2 regions of the Shewanella sp. BJSY2023SW005 genome follow, and region 2 is predicted to be linked to the other one. Evidence: predicted binding sites of a transcription regulator. Region 2 holds the regulator's gene; the other holds the start of a gene.
What was found. Region 2 encodes sigma-54, which starts transcription at its own class of promoters, with help from an activator protein. Its sites were predicted from a motif close to GTTGGCACGNNNNTNGNNT; they were not measured.

Region 1 (7,424 bases), on a different contig from region 2:
AATCCCGCCGGTTTATGGATGGCAACCAAGTGTTCATCTTCATAGAGGATACGGATCTCGGGGCACTCTTCATCCACAGGTGTCAAAGCTTGCTCCGAAATCTCGGCTTGAATCTGGGTCTCATCTTGCTTGTTTGGTAAGGAGTTCATCCAAGGTTCTCAACAAAGTGATCAAATTACGGTATGTGGGCGCTTCGCCCCAGACATGCTCGGCCATAGGTGCAGTTGCTATGGCTGATGGCAGCGGCATTTCGGCGTCTATCAGCGTGCGCATTTTGGGCAACAAAATAAACTGCAACCAGGCTTCAAATGCCATGCTGTCGCAGGCAAAGGGCGCCTGACTGGCCATGGCTGCCGCGCCAGGTTCGGTTGCGCTCCACATTCCCTGCGCTTTCAACTCGGCCTCTATGGCCAACAGGAGTTTTTCAGTCGCCAGAAAAGGCATCTGTCACCTCGCAGATCCAAAACAATAAATTGGCGCCAATCATACCATCGGGCCAAGCTTATCCCTATAATGCACCGCATTTGTTGTACAAGAGTCAAACGAGCATGGACAGTATCACTACCCTCAGCGAACTTCTCAGCGCCGCCAACACCCAATACCAGGTCTATGATCTCGGCCGCCGGGTGCAACACATAGATCCCATGGCTTTTCATCAGATAGAGGCCCTTCAAAGCCCCTATCCCTTCCCTATACAAGGGCATGCCCAGTTTGCCCTGGTGTTCTGGGATGGCAGTAATCAGCAATATATCTGGTTCCTGAAATTACCTTTGGATGAGCGCGGACTCCTGGTCCCAGCTGCACGCAGCCAGTTTATTCAGATGTTGCTTGAAGCCATGGGGGAAAACCTGACCCGTGAACTGACCGAAGCCCAACAGCAACAGATGGCCAATCATCCCTTCAGTTTCAAGCCGCCGCAGGAAAAACTGGCCCTGTTCAACGCCTTGGTGCGCAAACAACTGGGACAAGCCGCTTCTGTGCAGTATGAATATGCCTGCCAATACCTGAGCGGCAAGGTGGCTGCCGAAAACTGGCAACATTTGGGACTGCAAGGGCTGGCGGATATCTGTGCCCGGGTCAATGAACTGGATCACTCAGCCCTGTTGCAACAAGGGTTGAGCAAAGGCGCCGCCGAGGTGCAAATTGCCCTTTGCCAGCAACTGGAACATATACTATTGCCAGAGCCGCTTGCCGAAACGCTCTTCCAGGCATTCAAAGACGCTGCCCCCGAGCACAAGGTTTACTTCCTTCGCGCCTTGGCATCTCACCCTGAACTCTGCCAACAGGCGATAACAGAGCTGGATAGTCAGCAGGCGCTGAATATTGACGCCTTGATCGCCATTGCCGCTCGTTGCTGGTATAGCCTGAAACAGGATGAGTGCCGCAAAATTTATCTCGAGGCTCTGGCTTTGCAGGAGCAAAGCTTCTTTAATCAAATCTTTGCTGATATTGTGGCCATACCCGGGATACGTACCCAGGTATTGAGCGAACTTCGCAATCCTCACCGCAGTGACCGCCTATCCGGCGCCATCGGCGGTCTGTTCAGGGCGACCACAGAATGATGACAGATTTTCTCCTGATCGCAGCGCTGGTAATGATTGCTGCGTTTTTCTGGCAGTTGCGACAAATGGCCGAACTCAGTCGGATATTTGCCGAGCGGGAATGCCAACGGCAAAAGGTGCAGATGCTTGCCATCGCCATGGAGTCAGCCCGACCCAGCATAGGCGGCAAGAACGGCCTGTGCTGGAATGCACGCTTTATGTTTGAGTTCAGTACCGATGGCATCAACCAGTATCGCGGCCATATCCTGATGCACGGTAAACAGATCCAGAAAATTGAATGGCCAATATTTCCCGAACCCGAGTGGCATGAAGCGCCAACTGCCAGAGGCAGCGTCGGTGGCGGTTGTGGCTCCCGCGGAGGTTGCAGTTCGGGTAAGTGCCGCTGATATTTTGCTGCATCTGACAGAAAACTGAGCCGACCCCGTCGTTGAAGAGTCAGCAGAGTTTGCTAGGTTACACAGATAAAAAATCAGAAAAATGGCAGCAGACTCTTACGCCATCAAAGTTTGAGAACCATTTAAGTCCCCAAATAAAAAATCCCTTAAATAAGAAAGGGCGCGACAATTAAGCCGCGCCCATCTGTTTCTCTGTTAAGCCTTCCAGCTATTAAGTTGCTTCCCTGCACCATCCATGCGTCTGCCGTGCGTCCTGCGCTCCCTGTACCATCCTGGTGAGTCCCTGTACTTGCGTACCTGTTCCCTTAGTCCCGATTATCCCTTGATCGGGCCTTGCTCTATCCTTAAGCGTGTCCAGTATCGTCCTTGCGCATCCGTTCAATACATCCTGTTTCGTCTTCCTGACGCTGACCACATTCCTTGGGTCAGTACCTTTCCCTGTTTGCCATCATCCTGATAGGCATCTTCCTTGAGTCATCCCTGGACCGTGTTCCTCACGGTTTAGGTCTTCCTGACCTTGTTCCCTGAATCATCCTTGTCCTTGGATGATTTAAATACTAATCCAATCCCGGCTCCAGGGTTGTACAGAAACCGTTCAATAACTCGTGCAACTTTTTTGTAGCAATTGAAATGGAGTGCATAACCAATTAATTTTAAAAAGCTTAATTGTTTTTTAACGACAAAACCTGCTGTTTAACTCTTGTTTGTCTCACAGTCTTGTGAGACATCTCGCACACGATGCCCGGCTTTAATGGAAAACGATGTGTAGTTAAAGACACATCGCCTATAAATCAGTACCGGAATGACCCTAGCTTTAATGACGCCCTATAAGAAAAAACAGCAAAAGAAAAGGCGCGTCCTAAGACGCGCCCTATTTACTGCTGTCAGCCATCCCGCTGAGTTGTGCTCCCTGCACCTTCCATGCGTATGAATTTCTTCCTGTGGACACCTTGTCTCAGTTACGACAGCTTCCAAGCTATCTTTTCATCCCTGCTTACAACCATCCTGGTGTCTGCTCAATTCCCTTGAGCCTCCTTGTGGCCTCCTGGCACTCATCTTCCATGTTTGCCCATCCACTAGCAGCTGTCGTCAATGAGTTGGGTATTCCCTTAACCCAAAGGCTGGCATCCCTGAGCCTGTCCTCTACTTCGTCCTGAACGCTTTCCTTAGCAGACCTTCCTGTCTCAAATTGCCTTTCCTGGCGCGGCAATTTCCTTATTACCGGAAAAATCTCCTGTGTATCCATCATGGATACTGCTTTCCCTGCGAGCCATTTCCTTGGCTTGAACTTCCCTGGAATGGTTTCAAGACCTCCTGTCTTGATTGTCATCCATGACTGAAATCCATTTAGCAGGCTTCCTTGCAGCTCGTCCTTGCATAGGCCTTTCCAAAACGTGTCATCCTGACACTTGCCCTTCCTTGGCTGCCGCCTTAAACTCCTTGGCGTTGCTTTCCTTGCAGCTCCCTCTTCCTTGAGGCTCGTAATTTCAGCTCCTTTCCTTGGAAGCTCTGTCAAAGCATCCTGCCCTGACCACGACTTAAGTGTACCCAAGGACCCCTCTTTGAGATGGTCAATTTTAGAACAGGCTGGGAATGACAAATATTCAGCAGTCGCTAATGAAATGCTAATCACTTGTTTATTAACAATATTTAATTATTCGCCAGTAAGAACAGCCAATAAGTCTTATGTTTGTCGCACAGCTTTGTGAGACATATCTCACATTGGTACTGGTAAATAACCAAAAACACTCAGAAACGACGTTTGCCACTGACAAATTGGGCCAACATGACCCAGTCAGCCATCAAGCTGTAGACTGGGTATTGAAAGGTCGCCGGCTTATTGTGTTCAAAACCAAAGTGACCAATCCAGGCAAAGCCATAACCCACCACAGGCAGAGCCAAGAGCCATACAAATTGTCCACTAAGCAGGCTGAATAACAGAATAAGCAATACCAAGGTCGAACCTAGATAATGCAAACCTCGGCATACGGGATCGGAATGCTGAGATAGATAGAAAGGATAAAACTCAGCAAAACTCTTGTACTTTTGCTCCACTCTTAACTCCTGTTATTGGTAGACGTCATCATCGGTATGACTGTGGTAAAAGAGCAACTCTCCGGTTAACTGCCCTATATTGAGCTCAACCACGGGTACAAAGCCTTGCTCTCGGAACAGATGAGAATGGCCATCCTCAGTCACAAAGACTCCAACCCCTTCCAGCTCCGGCTGCTCATCACACCAACCCAATACCGCCTGGACGAGCAACTTGCCATAACCCTTGCGCTGCTCGGTTAAAGCTACTGCAATGAACTGTATAATGCCGTATTCAGTAGCCGGCAGGTGCTCCAGAATTGAATTCTCCTTCTGCATCAACTTCTGCGTCGATTGCCAGCCTGTCCCCAGCTGCATTTTCAAACGCCAATGCCAATAGCGTCCCTCCCCTTGGGGAAGTGATGAGGTCACCACGCAGGCAACCCCAATCAAGCGCTCAGCGTCGAACAACCCAATAAGAGGCTGCTCCTGTTGCCAAAGCTCATTGAGCTCTTCACGGATCGCGGCTCTGAGCTTTTGTTCATATTCGACGGCATTGGCGGCCGGCAAGGTCTGCTGAAAAAACGCATCATCGTGATAGGCGTTATAGAGAATTGATGCGGCCAGGCGCAAATCTTCCGCTGTCAGGTAGACGGCACGCAGAGAATCGGGAGTCTGGGTTTCCATTTGTTGTTGTCCTTGTCAGCCAAAAGGGCAATTTCCAATTTAACAATATTGGATCAAAGTGCAATATCTTGATCTTGCTTGCCAGGCATTGTCACTTCATCTTTAGGCAGATTGGTATAAGCTAAGGAAGGCGCGAACAAGTCCCATGTGGGCTCTGCGTCGGCTTACGGACTTGGATGCAAGGCGTGGTTCGCAGCAAATGGCCCTAGTCCTTTGCAAGAAGCACAACACAGCAGGCAGGCCTGTAAGCCACGCCCTTCGGGGCTTTCACAGCAACCCGCTCTCTGCGTTATCTGACTTCGGCATGCCTTCAGTCAGATGCCTTGAACGCCAATTGCTGTGCAAGCCACTCTCTACAAAAGAGAAGGCCGCGAGGACTTATTTGCACCTTCCCTAAGGGGAAGGAATAAGGCTTACTATCTGTTTTATTAAGGCTTGTTCACTCATCACCTTGACAAGATATGTCAGGACTTCTGGAGGTCAGAATATGGATACCACCCACACAGACTTGGCCCATTTATTTGAGCAATTGGGACTCCCTAGCAGCAGTAAGGCGATAGAAGGCTTTATCGGCGCACATTCTATCCCCGAGGGAGTCAAACTGGTGGATGCACCATTCTGGAATGAAGCGCAGCGCACTTTTTTAACAGAGGCTCTGGCCGAGGACGCTCAATGGTCAGACACCATAGACCATTTGGACGCCCAGCTCAGGAGTTGATTGAAATTGGGATGAGTGTGAATTACAGCTGCGCGTAAGCCTTATCGCCCCAGCCAATCAGTTGTTGATCGCGAAACACCAAGGGGGTGCACTCATCCTTGGTGGTCTTGCCATCACTGTGTCTGTGGCGGGTACGGTAAAATAGTACCTGTACTTGCTGATCATTGGAGAGAAAGGCTTCATTAAAGTCGGCCTGCCCCATGAGCTGCTGCACCTGTTGCTGATCCATTCCCAGAGTCAACTTGGCCAGTTGTTGCTGATTTTGCTGTTGCTGCAATTGCCAGGACTCCTTTTCATCCCAGTTGGCTTCGTGATCGCCGACATTGACCACACAGGCACTAAGCCCTAAGCTTGCAATCCCCATCAGTGGCAGTAATAACTTGTTCATTGTCACTCCTTGTTATATTTATCAAATGTTGACTTTTGTTAAGCAAATGCAGCAAACGCTATGCAACATGCAGGCCAACAAATAAACTGATAAATATCAAAATGATAAAAGCAAACAACTGCTGCACTATGTAGCTATTCGCGAAAATGTGAGGTTTTTTACCAAGATGTCCACTCCACTGGAACAGGTCATGGCCGCCGCGGCGGCAGTAGCCCAAAGCGGCCATACTCCCTCTCTGGCACTGATTAAGGCAAGACTCGGCAACAAGTTACCAATGCCACTGCTGGTTGAAGGTCTGCAGCGTTTCAAATCCCTGCCAGAGAGTGAACGGGAAAAACTGCTTGAAGACGCACCTCAACTGCAAGAAACCGTGCCACAACAAGCTGTCACCACAGTAGAAGTTCTCCAGCAGGAAATCAGCCAGCTACGCCAGGAACAGCAGCAACTGAAACAAGAATTCGCGGCCTTGCAACAAAGACTCGCCAAGCTTGAGGAACAGCAATAATGTTTGTCTGCGAACTCAGGTTTGAATGCTTTGCCAACACCACTATCAGCGCCGCAGAAAAAGCCATCAATACCCTGCTTGAGGCCTGGCGGGCCAACGGTCAGGTATTGGGACGGGAATTTGCGGTGGCCTTTAGGGACGGGGAGTTCAGAGTCAGGCTGCTGCTACCGGAAGAAACCAGTCTGGCCAACAGGCACAACAGTCCCTGGGCCAAACAGGCGTTGCAGCAGTTAACCGAGGCCAAACTGCTGACCCCCAAGGAAAAGCTCATAGGTCAGGATATCAATTCCGAGGTCAGCACCCTGGAGCCCCCAAGTTGGCAGCTGCTTTATACCAGCTATGTGCATATGTGCTCGCCGCTGCGCAGCGGCGATAACTTGCTACCCATTCCACTCTACCGCATTCCCGCGACCTTCAACGGCGATCACAAGCGGGTGATCCGTTGGCAAACCGAGTGGCAAGCCTGTGATGAACTGCAGATGGCCGCAGCAACCAAGGCCGAATTTGCCGCCCTCGAGGAGCTTTCCAGCCCGGACAGCGATCTGTTCCGCCGCGGCTGGGATCTGCGCGGCCGTATCGAATATCTGACCAAAATTCCTACCTATTACTACCTTTACCGGGTCGGGGGAGAGAGTAAACAAGCCGAATTGGCCCGTCCCTGCCCCCGCTGCGGCAACCCGGACTGGCGCCAGCCCAGCCCATTGCTGGATCTGTTTCATTTCCGCTGTGACAACTGCCGGATAGTCTCCAACCTCTCCTGGGATCATCAATAAACTGGGACAATCAATAGCCTAGGATCATCAATAGCAGTGATCATCAATCAATAGTGATTGTGGTAACCCCGACTGTCAGCGGCGGGAAAACAGGTGTTGCCACATGAGCTTCATCCGCGCCCAGAGACCGGGATGGTCGACATTCGCCATGGCCGGCTCCACAGGCTCAACCGCCGGCGCCACTCTGGGGCGCAACATAACAAGAAACTCTTCCAGACTGTCTGCCAGCTTCTTTGAGGGGAGCTCACCCGGGGTCTCACGCCAGACAGCACCGGTTTCATTATCCACGCAGATCATCTCATCACCTTGCCCCAATAGACCGATAAACCAGGTCGGTGGCTGCTTGAGCTTGCGTTTCATCATCA
Region 2 (7,424 bases):
AACAGGCCATTGAGAAAGCCGATGGCTAATTCCTTGCCGATAAGCCAGCGGGAGTTGCTCTGGCCTATGTGGCCGAGGGCGATACCGCGGATCACCAGCGCCAGTGTCTGGTTGCCGGCAACGCCGCCCATGCTGGGCACTATGGTCATCAGAATTGCTATAGTGGCGAATTTTTCCAGCGTGCCTTCAAACATATTGCTGACCGAGGCGGCCAGCAGGGCGGCAAACAGGTTGAAGGTCAGCCATAGGGAGCGGCGAAAGGCACTCTTGAACACGGGGCCGAAGGTGTCTTCATCATCGTCCATCCCCGCCATACCCATCATGGAGTGTTCGGCGTCTTCACGGATAACGTCCACCACGTCATCAATGGTGATCCGCCCAAGCAGATGGCCTTCGCTGTCGACCACTGGCGCCGAGACCCAGTCGTGGCGTTCAAACAGTTGGGCCACTTCATTGTCCGGCATGGTGACGGGAATGCTCTCAAGTTCGGGATCCATTATGCTGCGGATCCCGGCGGTGGGATTACAGGTTAGCAGGCTGGAGAGCTTGACGCCGCCGAGTAATATGTCGCGCCTGTCCACCACATAGAGGGTATCAGTGGCTTCAGGCAATTCGCCTCTTTGGCGCAGATAACGCAGCACCACATCGACATTGACGTCAGGCCTCAGGGTCACGGTATCTGTGTTCATCAGACTACCGGCGCTGTCTTCCGGATAAGAGAGCGCCTGTTCGACCCTGGCCCTGTCCTGGGCACTCATGGAGTGCAGTACCTGCTTGTAGAGGGTATCGGGAAGGCTTCGCAGCACATAGGCCAGGTCATCGGTATCCATACCCGCGGTCGCTCGCGCCAAACGCTCAGGACTCATAAGGCTGATCAGCTGGTCTTTCATATCCTCACCCAGCTCTTCGAGGATCTCGCCGCTCTGCTCCTGATCCACCAGTTGCCAGAGTACCTGACGGGTACGCGGCGGTGAAGATTCGAGAATAAAGGCGATATCCGAAGCCGTCATTCGCTGTAGCATGTCGCGCACATGCACGAACATACCACTGCTAAGAGCTTGGTTTAGTTGAGTAAGACGTTGTTCTGTCAGCTCTTGGTCGAGCGCTTCTATTGGCATGCAGTTCCCCCTGTGATGCAAAGCGAGGATATGTTACCTCAAGACTGGGGTGTTATAGAAACAAAGAGTGCAGCGCTAAGGCTTTAGCTGGCTTCGTCGAAACGGGCGTTGATCAGGGCGCAGATAGCGTCCATCGCGGGTTCGGCATCCGGGCCTTCGGCGATGAGGCGAATACTCTTGCCTTGACCTGTTTCCAGCATCAAGAGCCCAAGCACACTGGCGGCCGAGGCTTTTTTCTCGCCTTGGATCAGGGTGATATCGGCTTCGAACTCGCTGGCCAGCACCGCCAGCTTAGTGGCGGCGCGGGCATGCAGGCCCAGCTTATTGACTATGGTGACTTCCCGTTCAACCTTTGCCATTACTCAGCTCCCGGTGACGGGCCTGTACCTTGTGTTTGCTGTTGCCAAAACGCTTGGCGAGCTGCTCAGCGACATAGACAGATCTATGCTGGCCGCCGGTGCAGCCTATGGCTATGGTGAGGTAACTGCGGTTGTTGCGTTCCAGGTGCGGCAGCCAAGTTTCCAATAGATTTTCTATCTGCCAGATAAACTTGTTCACCAGTGGCTGGCGGCTGAGAAACTCCTGCACAGCTTCATCCAGCCCGGTCAGTGGCCTGAGCGCCGGCTCCCAGTGAGGGTTGGGCAGAAAGCGCACATCAAACATGAAGTCGGCTTCCTGAGGCATACCATGCTTAAAGCCGAACGACTCGAAGTTGATCACCAGCTCTTTATCGACACTGCCAAGCAGAATTTCCCGCACTGTGTCACTGAGTTCATAGATGTTCAGCGCCGAGGTGTCTATGTAGTGATCCACCAGTTTCGACATGGGTTCCAGCAGCTTGCCTTCGAGCTTGATGGCATCCTGTAGTGAGACTTTGCTCTTGGACAGGGGGTGCAGTCTGCGGGTTTCGCTGTAGCGCTTCAGCAGCACTTTATCGGAGGCGTTGAGGAAGAAGCTGGTCAGTTGGGTGTTTTCCGGCAAGGCCGCCAACTGTTGTTCCAGCACCTTTTCCTGATCCGGCATATTGCGCACATCTATGCTGATGGCGACCAGATCATTGCTGCCACGGAGGTTTTCCAACAGGCTGCCAATCATGGGCAGGGGGAGATTATCCACACAGTAGTAACCCAGGTCTTCGAGTACCCTGAGGGCAACGGATTTTCCGGAACCGGAGCGGCCTGAGACTATGGCGAGTTTCATCCTGTGATCACCTGATAGAGTTCTGTTTCGTCGCTGGATTTTCGCAACTGCTTGAGTATCGCCTTATCGCTGAGCTTTTCAGCCATGGCGGATAGGGTACTCAGGTGTTGCTGACATTGATCTGCGGGCACCAGGAGGGCGAACAGTATGTCCACCGGCTGGTTGTCTATGGCATCGAAGGCGATAGGCTCTTCGCATTTGACCAGCACGGCAATCGGCTCTGTAATGTCCGGTAGTCTGCCATGCGGAATCGCAATACCATTACCTATACCTGTGCTCCCCATCTTTTCGCGGGCCAAAAGGCTTTCAAAAATCGCTTGAGAGGAAAGGGTGGGGTACTGGGCGCTAGCGAGATCGCTAATCAGCTCCAGTACCTTTTTCTTACTGCCCGGAGTGGCACAGGTAGTGCACTCCGGCCGCAGGATGGTACTCAGTTCCATCGTTAGTGTTTTGTCAGCTTTTCTTTGTGTTTAATGACCTGACGATCCAATTTATCAATCAGAACGTCGATGGCGGCATACATGTCGGCATGTTCAGAAGTTGCATAGACTTCGCCGCCTGTGAGGTGGATCTTGGCTTCGGCTATCTGTTGCAGTTTTTGTACATTGAGCACAACGTGCACATTATTGATCTGTTCGAAATGGCGTTCAAGTTTAGAAAACTTACTTTCCACGTAGTCACGCAGTGAGTCGGTGATCTCGATATGATGTCCTGTCAGGTTGATTTGCATAGAAAGATTCCTCCAATTTCCAACTGTGGATTTATAAACTCTTACGCTGGTTCGACGGTGGTATCATCATAGCCTCGCGATACTTGGCTATGGTGCGTCTTGCAACGTTGATTCCCTGTTCTGCCAGAAGTTGCGCCATCTTGCTGTCGCTCAAAGGCTTCTTCTGGTTTTCCGCTGCCACGAGCTTCTTGATAAAAGCCCTGATCGCCGTGGAAGAGCATTCTCCGCCATCTTCGGTGCCGACATGGCTGGAGAAGAAGTACTTCAATTCAAATATTCCCCTAGGGGTATGCATATACTTTTGAGTGGTGACCCTGGAGATGGTCGATTCATGCATCTCGACCGCCTCGGCAATATCGTTGAGCACCATGGGTTTCATGGCCTCTTCACCATATTCAAAAAATCCCTGCTGGAACTGCACTATACAGTTGGCCACCTTGAGCAGGGTGTCGTTGCGGCTCTCCAGGCTCTTGATAAACCATTTGGCTTCCTGAAGATGACCACGAATAAACTGGCTGTCTGATTGACTGCGGGCGCTACGGGCCATGGCAGCATACTGCTGATTGATCCCGAGTTTGGGCATACAGTCCGGGTTGAGTTCTACTACCCAGCGGCCGTTTTTCTTCCAGACACTGACATCAGGGATCACATATTCCTCGTCCATCGGCTGCACCAGCAAGCCGGGGCGGGGATTGAGACTCTGGATAAGGTTGATGGCGTCACGCAGTTGATCTTCCTTGAGCTTGGTCTTGCGCATCAGGGTGCGGAAGTCACGGGCGGCAATGAGATCCAGATGTTCGTCAATCAACAAGCGGGCGTCGGCCAGATGTGGGGTGTCGGTGTTGAACTGTTGCAACTGGATCAGCAGGCATTCGCGCAGATCTCTGGAGGCGATGCCGACAGGGTCAAAGTGCTGGATCCGCTTGAGTACTGCCTCGACTTCATCGAGCTCAATCTCAGGGTTGCCCATGGCTTCGAGGATCTCCTCTGTGCTCTGGGTCAGATAGCCCTGCTCGTCGATGGCATCAATAATGGCGGTGGCAATGGCGTCGTCGGTATCGGAAAACGGGGTCAGGTTCTTCTGCCATTCCAGATGTTCATAGAGACCTTCGCTGGTTTCACCCTGGAAGGGCATATCATCTTCACGGCCCATGGCCGGCCCTGAGGCGCTGGCGGCGGTAAAGACTTCGTCCCAGGTGGTATCCATAGGCAGCTCATCCGGCATAGACTCATTGTTCAATGCCTCTGAGGTTTCTACCGTGGAACCATCTTCCTGCTTGGCGCTCAACTCGCCGGCGTCGTTTTCCTTGTGGTTGTCGTCGATAGCGTCATCCTGGTTGTCCTCGGCCATTTCCAACAGAGGGTTGGCTTCCAAGGCTTCCTGGATTTCCTGCTGCAGCTCAAGGGACGACAGTTGCAGCAGGCGAATAGCCTGTTGCAACTGAGGTGTCATGGTCAACTGTTGACCCAGTTTGAGCTGGAGTGACGCTTTCATTATACCGCTAATCCCTACTCGTTATTTTTCAAGGAAAAAATTCAATAATAACAAACTATAATACCCGGAATTGCCACCGGATGACATGATCCTAACTATAGCCTGAATTGTTCGCCTAAGTACACAGCACGCACTTGCTGGTTGTCCAAGATTTCAGCGGGTGTGCCCTCGGCGATCAACTGCCCATGGCTGACTATGTAGGCTCGCTCACAAACGTCGAGTGTTTCGCGAACATTGTGGTCTGTGATCAGCACCCCCAAACCGCGGGACTTAAGCTGTTCGATGATTTTCTTGATATCGATAACTGAGATGGGATCCACACCGGCGAACGGCTCATCCAGCAAAATGAACTGTGGATTGGCGGCCAATGCCCGGGCGATTTCCACCCGGCGGCGTTCGCCGCCGGAGAGGGACATCCCCAGGCTGTCACGTATGTGGGTAATATGGAATTCTTCCAGCAACTGTTCGAGTTGTTCCTCGCGCTCGTCGCTGTTGAGTTCTTTGCGGGTTTGCAGCACGGCCATGATGTTGTCATGCACCGACAGCTTGCGGAAAATACTGGCTTCCTGTGGCAGGTAGCCTATGCCTTTACGGGCTCGCAGGTGCATGGGATCCAGGGTCAGCTCGTCGTCGTCAATGAAGATACGGCCCTTGTCACTCTGTACCAGCCCAACCACCATGTAGAAGGTGGTGGTCTTGCCAGCCCCGTTGGGGCCCAGCAGCCCCACGATTTGGCCGGTATTGACCGACAGGCTGACGTCTTTGACGACGTTGCGTTTCTTGTAACTCTTTGCCAGATTCTGTGCCGTCAGGGTGCTGGTCATTGCGGCTCCTGCTGCTGTTCTTTCTTGTTGAGATCCTGATAGTTTTCCGGCTGGATAACAGTGGTTACCCTGTCTTGGCCTTTGCCGCTGCTTTCCGCTTCCAGCTGCTGCTTGTTGATGTCGTAGACTATCTTCTCGGCGGTTACTTCGCTGCCGTCTTGTTCTACTTTGGCCTGGCCCAGCAGGGTCATGATACGACTGTCTATGTTGTAGTGGATCTCTTTGGCCTTGGCACTGGCCAGACGGCCGTCTTCCAGTTTCTGGGTATAGGTAGCGGGTGAGCCCTTGGCCACCAGGATCCGCTCGCCACTCTTGTCTTCTGTGTAAGCCGTGAGTTCATCGGCCAGCAGTTTCAAACTGCCCTGGGTGACTGTGACAGGCCCGCCGTATACCACACGCTTGTTTTTGATATCGGCAAACTGATTGGCGGCGCTGATCTCCACTTTTTGCAGCAGATCTTCTTCAATGGCCACTGCCGACAGGCTTGTGATGCACAAGAGGGCACCGATAAAAAGCTTACTTGGTTTCATAGGTTCCTTTCACCTGACTGGTCAGCTTCACTTGCTGAGCATTGAGATCGGCGTACAGGCCGGATCCCTTGATATTAAAGTCTTTGCCTTCGATCAGGATCTCGCGATCTGAGGTCATGATCATGGTGTCCAGATCCAGCTCCACATAACTGGTTTTCAGGCTCTGGATCGGTTCATTGGGGCTAATGGCGTCGATGATAACATTATTTTCAAGTACAACTCGGTTACTCTTGCGATTGAGCCTGCCCTCGTTGGCAGACAGACGCCACTGTGCCTCGCCCTTGTCCGGATAGACCAGATAAACCGGTTGGTTGAAGAAGGTCTTTTCACTGGCTTCATAATGTTCCATGTGCGCTGCGGCGACCCTACTGGCGACATTGCCCTGCTCATCAAAGTTGACCGAGCGCAGGTCATCGGCGACAAAGTCAGGCCGCACCACATCCACAGGCGCCTCACTCTGTTGAGCGTTACGCTTGTTCTGCACCTGCCAGTAAAGGATAAGTGCAGTGGAGAAAAACAAAATAATGGCCAGGGTGACCCTATTCATATACTCATTCCGTGGGCATTTTCAAATTTGTCCTGACTGAGCAGGATAAGATCCGCCAGCTCCCGGAGTGCACCATGGCCGCCGGCAATCTGAGTGACCATGTGGCAGTGCTGCCTTACCCAAGGATGGCCATCGGCTACGCAAACCGCCAGCCCAACTTGCTTCATCACCGGCAAGTCGACAATGTCGTCACCTATATAGGCCACTTGTTCAGGCTCGAGGTCATAGTGATTAAGCAGCGCCTCATAGGGCTCCAGCTTGTTGTCTATGCCTTGATAAATCTTGTCTACCCCCAGGGCCGTCATGCGGTTTTCGACTATCTGGGACTTGCGGCCGGTGATCACCGCCACCTGAATGCCGCAGGACAGCAGCGAGCGCACCCCATAGCCATCGCGGGTATGGAAGGCCTTCAGCTCTTCGCCGCTGTTGCTCATATAGATGCGGCCATCGGAGAAGACACCGTCGACATCACAGATAAGCAGTTTGATTTTGGCGGCTCTTTGCCAGTTATCTTCGCTTATGGGCCCGTAAAAACCTTGATGACTCATCAGATAACCCCCGCCTTGACCATATCCAGCATATTGAGTGCTCCAATCGGCTCATTGGCGCCATTGATGACAATAAGACCGTTGATGTCATTCTCGTCCATCACCTTCAGCGCCTGCGCCGCGAGGATATTGTCACCACTGGTGATGCAATCACGGGTCATGACGTCGCTGATTTTTGTAGTACGCAGGTTGACTCCGGCGTCTATGACACGTCTCAAATCACCATCGGTGAAGATACCCACGAGTTGCTTCTGCTGATTGACCACGGCGGTCATACCCAGGCCCTTCTTGGAGATCTCATAGAGGGCGTCGGTTATACAGATATCTTCTGTGACCAGCGGCAGTTCTTCGCCTTTGTGCATTACATCACTGACCTTGAGCAGCAGCTTGCGTCCTAAAGCGCCGCCGGGATGCGACAGGGCAAAGTCATCT

Region 1: a site for sigma-54 is predicted at 5,842-5,860, ahead of ACMHXI_RS03280 (DUF3192 domain-containing protein). Genes of this name have one in related genera too.

Annotation. Positions count from the first base shown of each region.
Region 1 covers NZ_JBKORJ010000017.1:34,058-41,481, reverse strand. The annotation lists gene truC (tRNA pseudouridine(65) synthase TruC) at 1-149, opposite strand, end outside; gene ACMHXI_RS03315 (YqcC family protein) at 121-444, opposite strand; gene ACMHXI_RS03310 (DUF3549 family protein) at 549-1,562, shown strand; gene ACMHXI_RS03305 (DUF3301 domain-containing protein) at 1,559-1,948, shown strand; gene ACMHXI_RS03300 (hypothetical protein) at 2,952-3,509, opposite strand; gene ACMHXI_RS03295 (DUF962 domain-containing protein) at 3,707-4,012, opposite strand; gene ACMHXI_RS03290 (GNAT family N-acetyltransferase) at 4,025-4,675, opposite strand; gene ACMHXI_RS03285 (DUF2789 domain-containing protein) at 5,163-5,393, shown strand; gene ACMHXI_RS03280 (DUF3192 domain-containing protein) at 5,416-5,781, opposite strand; gene ACMHXI_RS03275 (hypothetical protein) at 5,948-6,286, shown strand; gene ACMHXI_RS03270 (Zn-ribbon-containing protein) at 6,286-7,059, shown strand; gene syd (SecY-interacting protein) at 7,135-7,424, opposite strand, start outside.
Region 2 covers NZ_JBKORJ010000023.1:27,633-35,056, forward strand. The annotation lists gene mgtE (magnesium transporter) at 1-1,118, opposite strand, end outside; gene ACMHXI_RS06285 (HPr family phosphocarrier protein) at 1,202-1,477, opposite strand; gene rapZ (RNase adapter RapZ) at 1,464-2,318, opposite strand; gene ptsN (PTS IIA-like nitrogen regulatory protein PtsN) at 2,315-2,758, opposite strand; gene hpf (ribosome hibernation promoting factor) at 2,761-3,048, opposite strand; gene ACMHXI_RS06305 (RNA polymerase factor sigma-54) at 3,080-4,543, opposite strand; gene lptB (LPS export ABC transporter ATP-binding protein) at 4,639-5,367, opposite strand; gene lptA (lipopolysaccharide transport periplasmic protein LptA) at 5,364-5,897, opposite strand; gene lptC (LPS export ABC transporter periplasmic protein LptC) at 5,884-6,444, opposite strand; gene kdsC (3-deoxy-manno-octulosonate-8-phosphatase KdsC) at 6,441-6,992, opposite strand; gene ACMHXI_RS06330 (KpsF/GutQ family sugar-phosphate isomerase) at 6,992-7,424, opposite strand, start outside.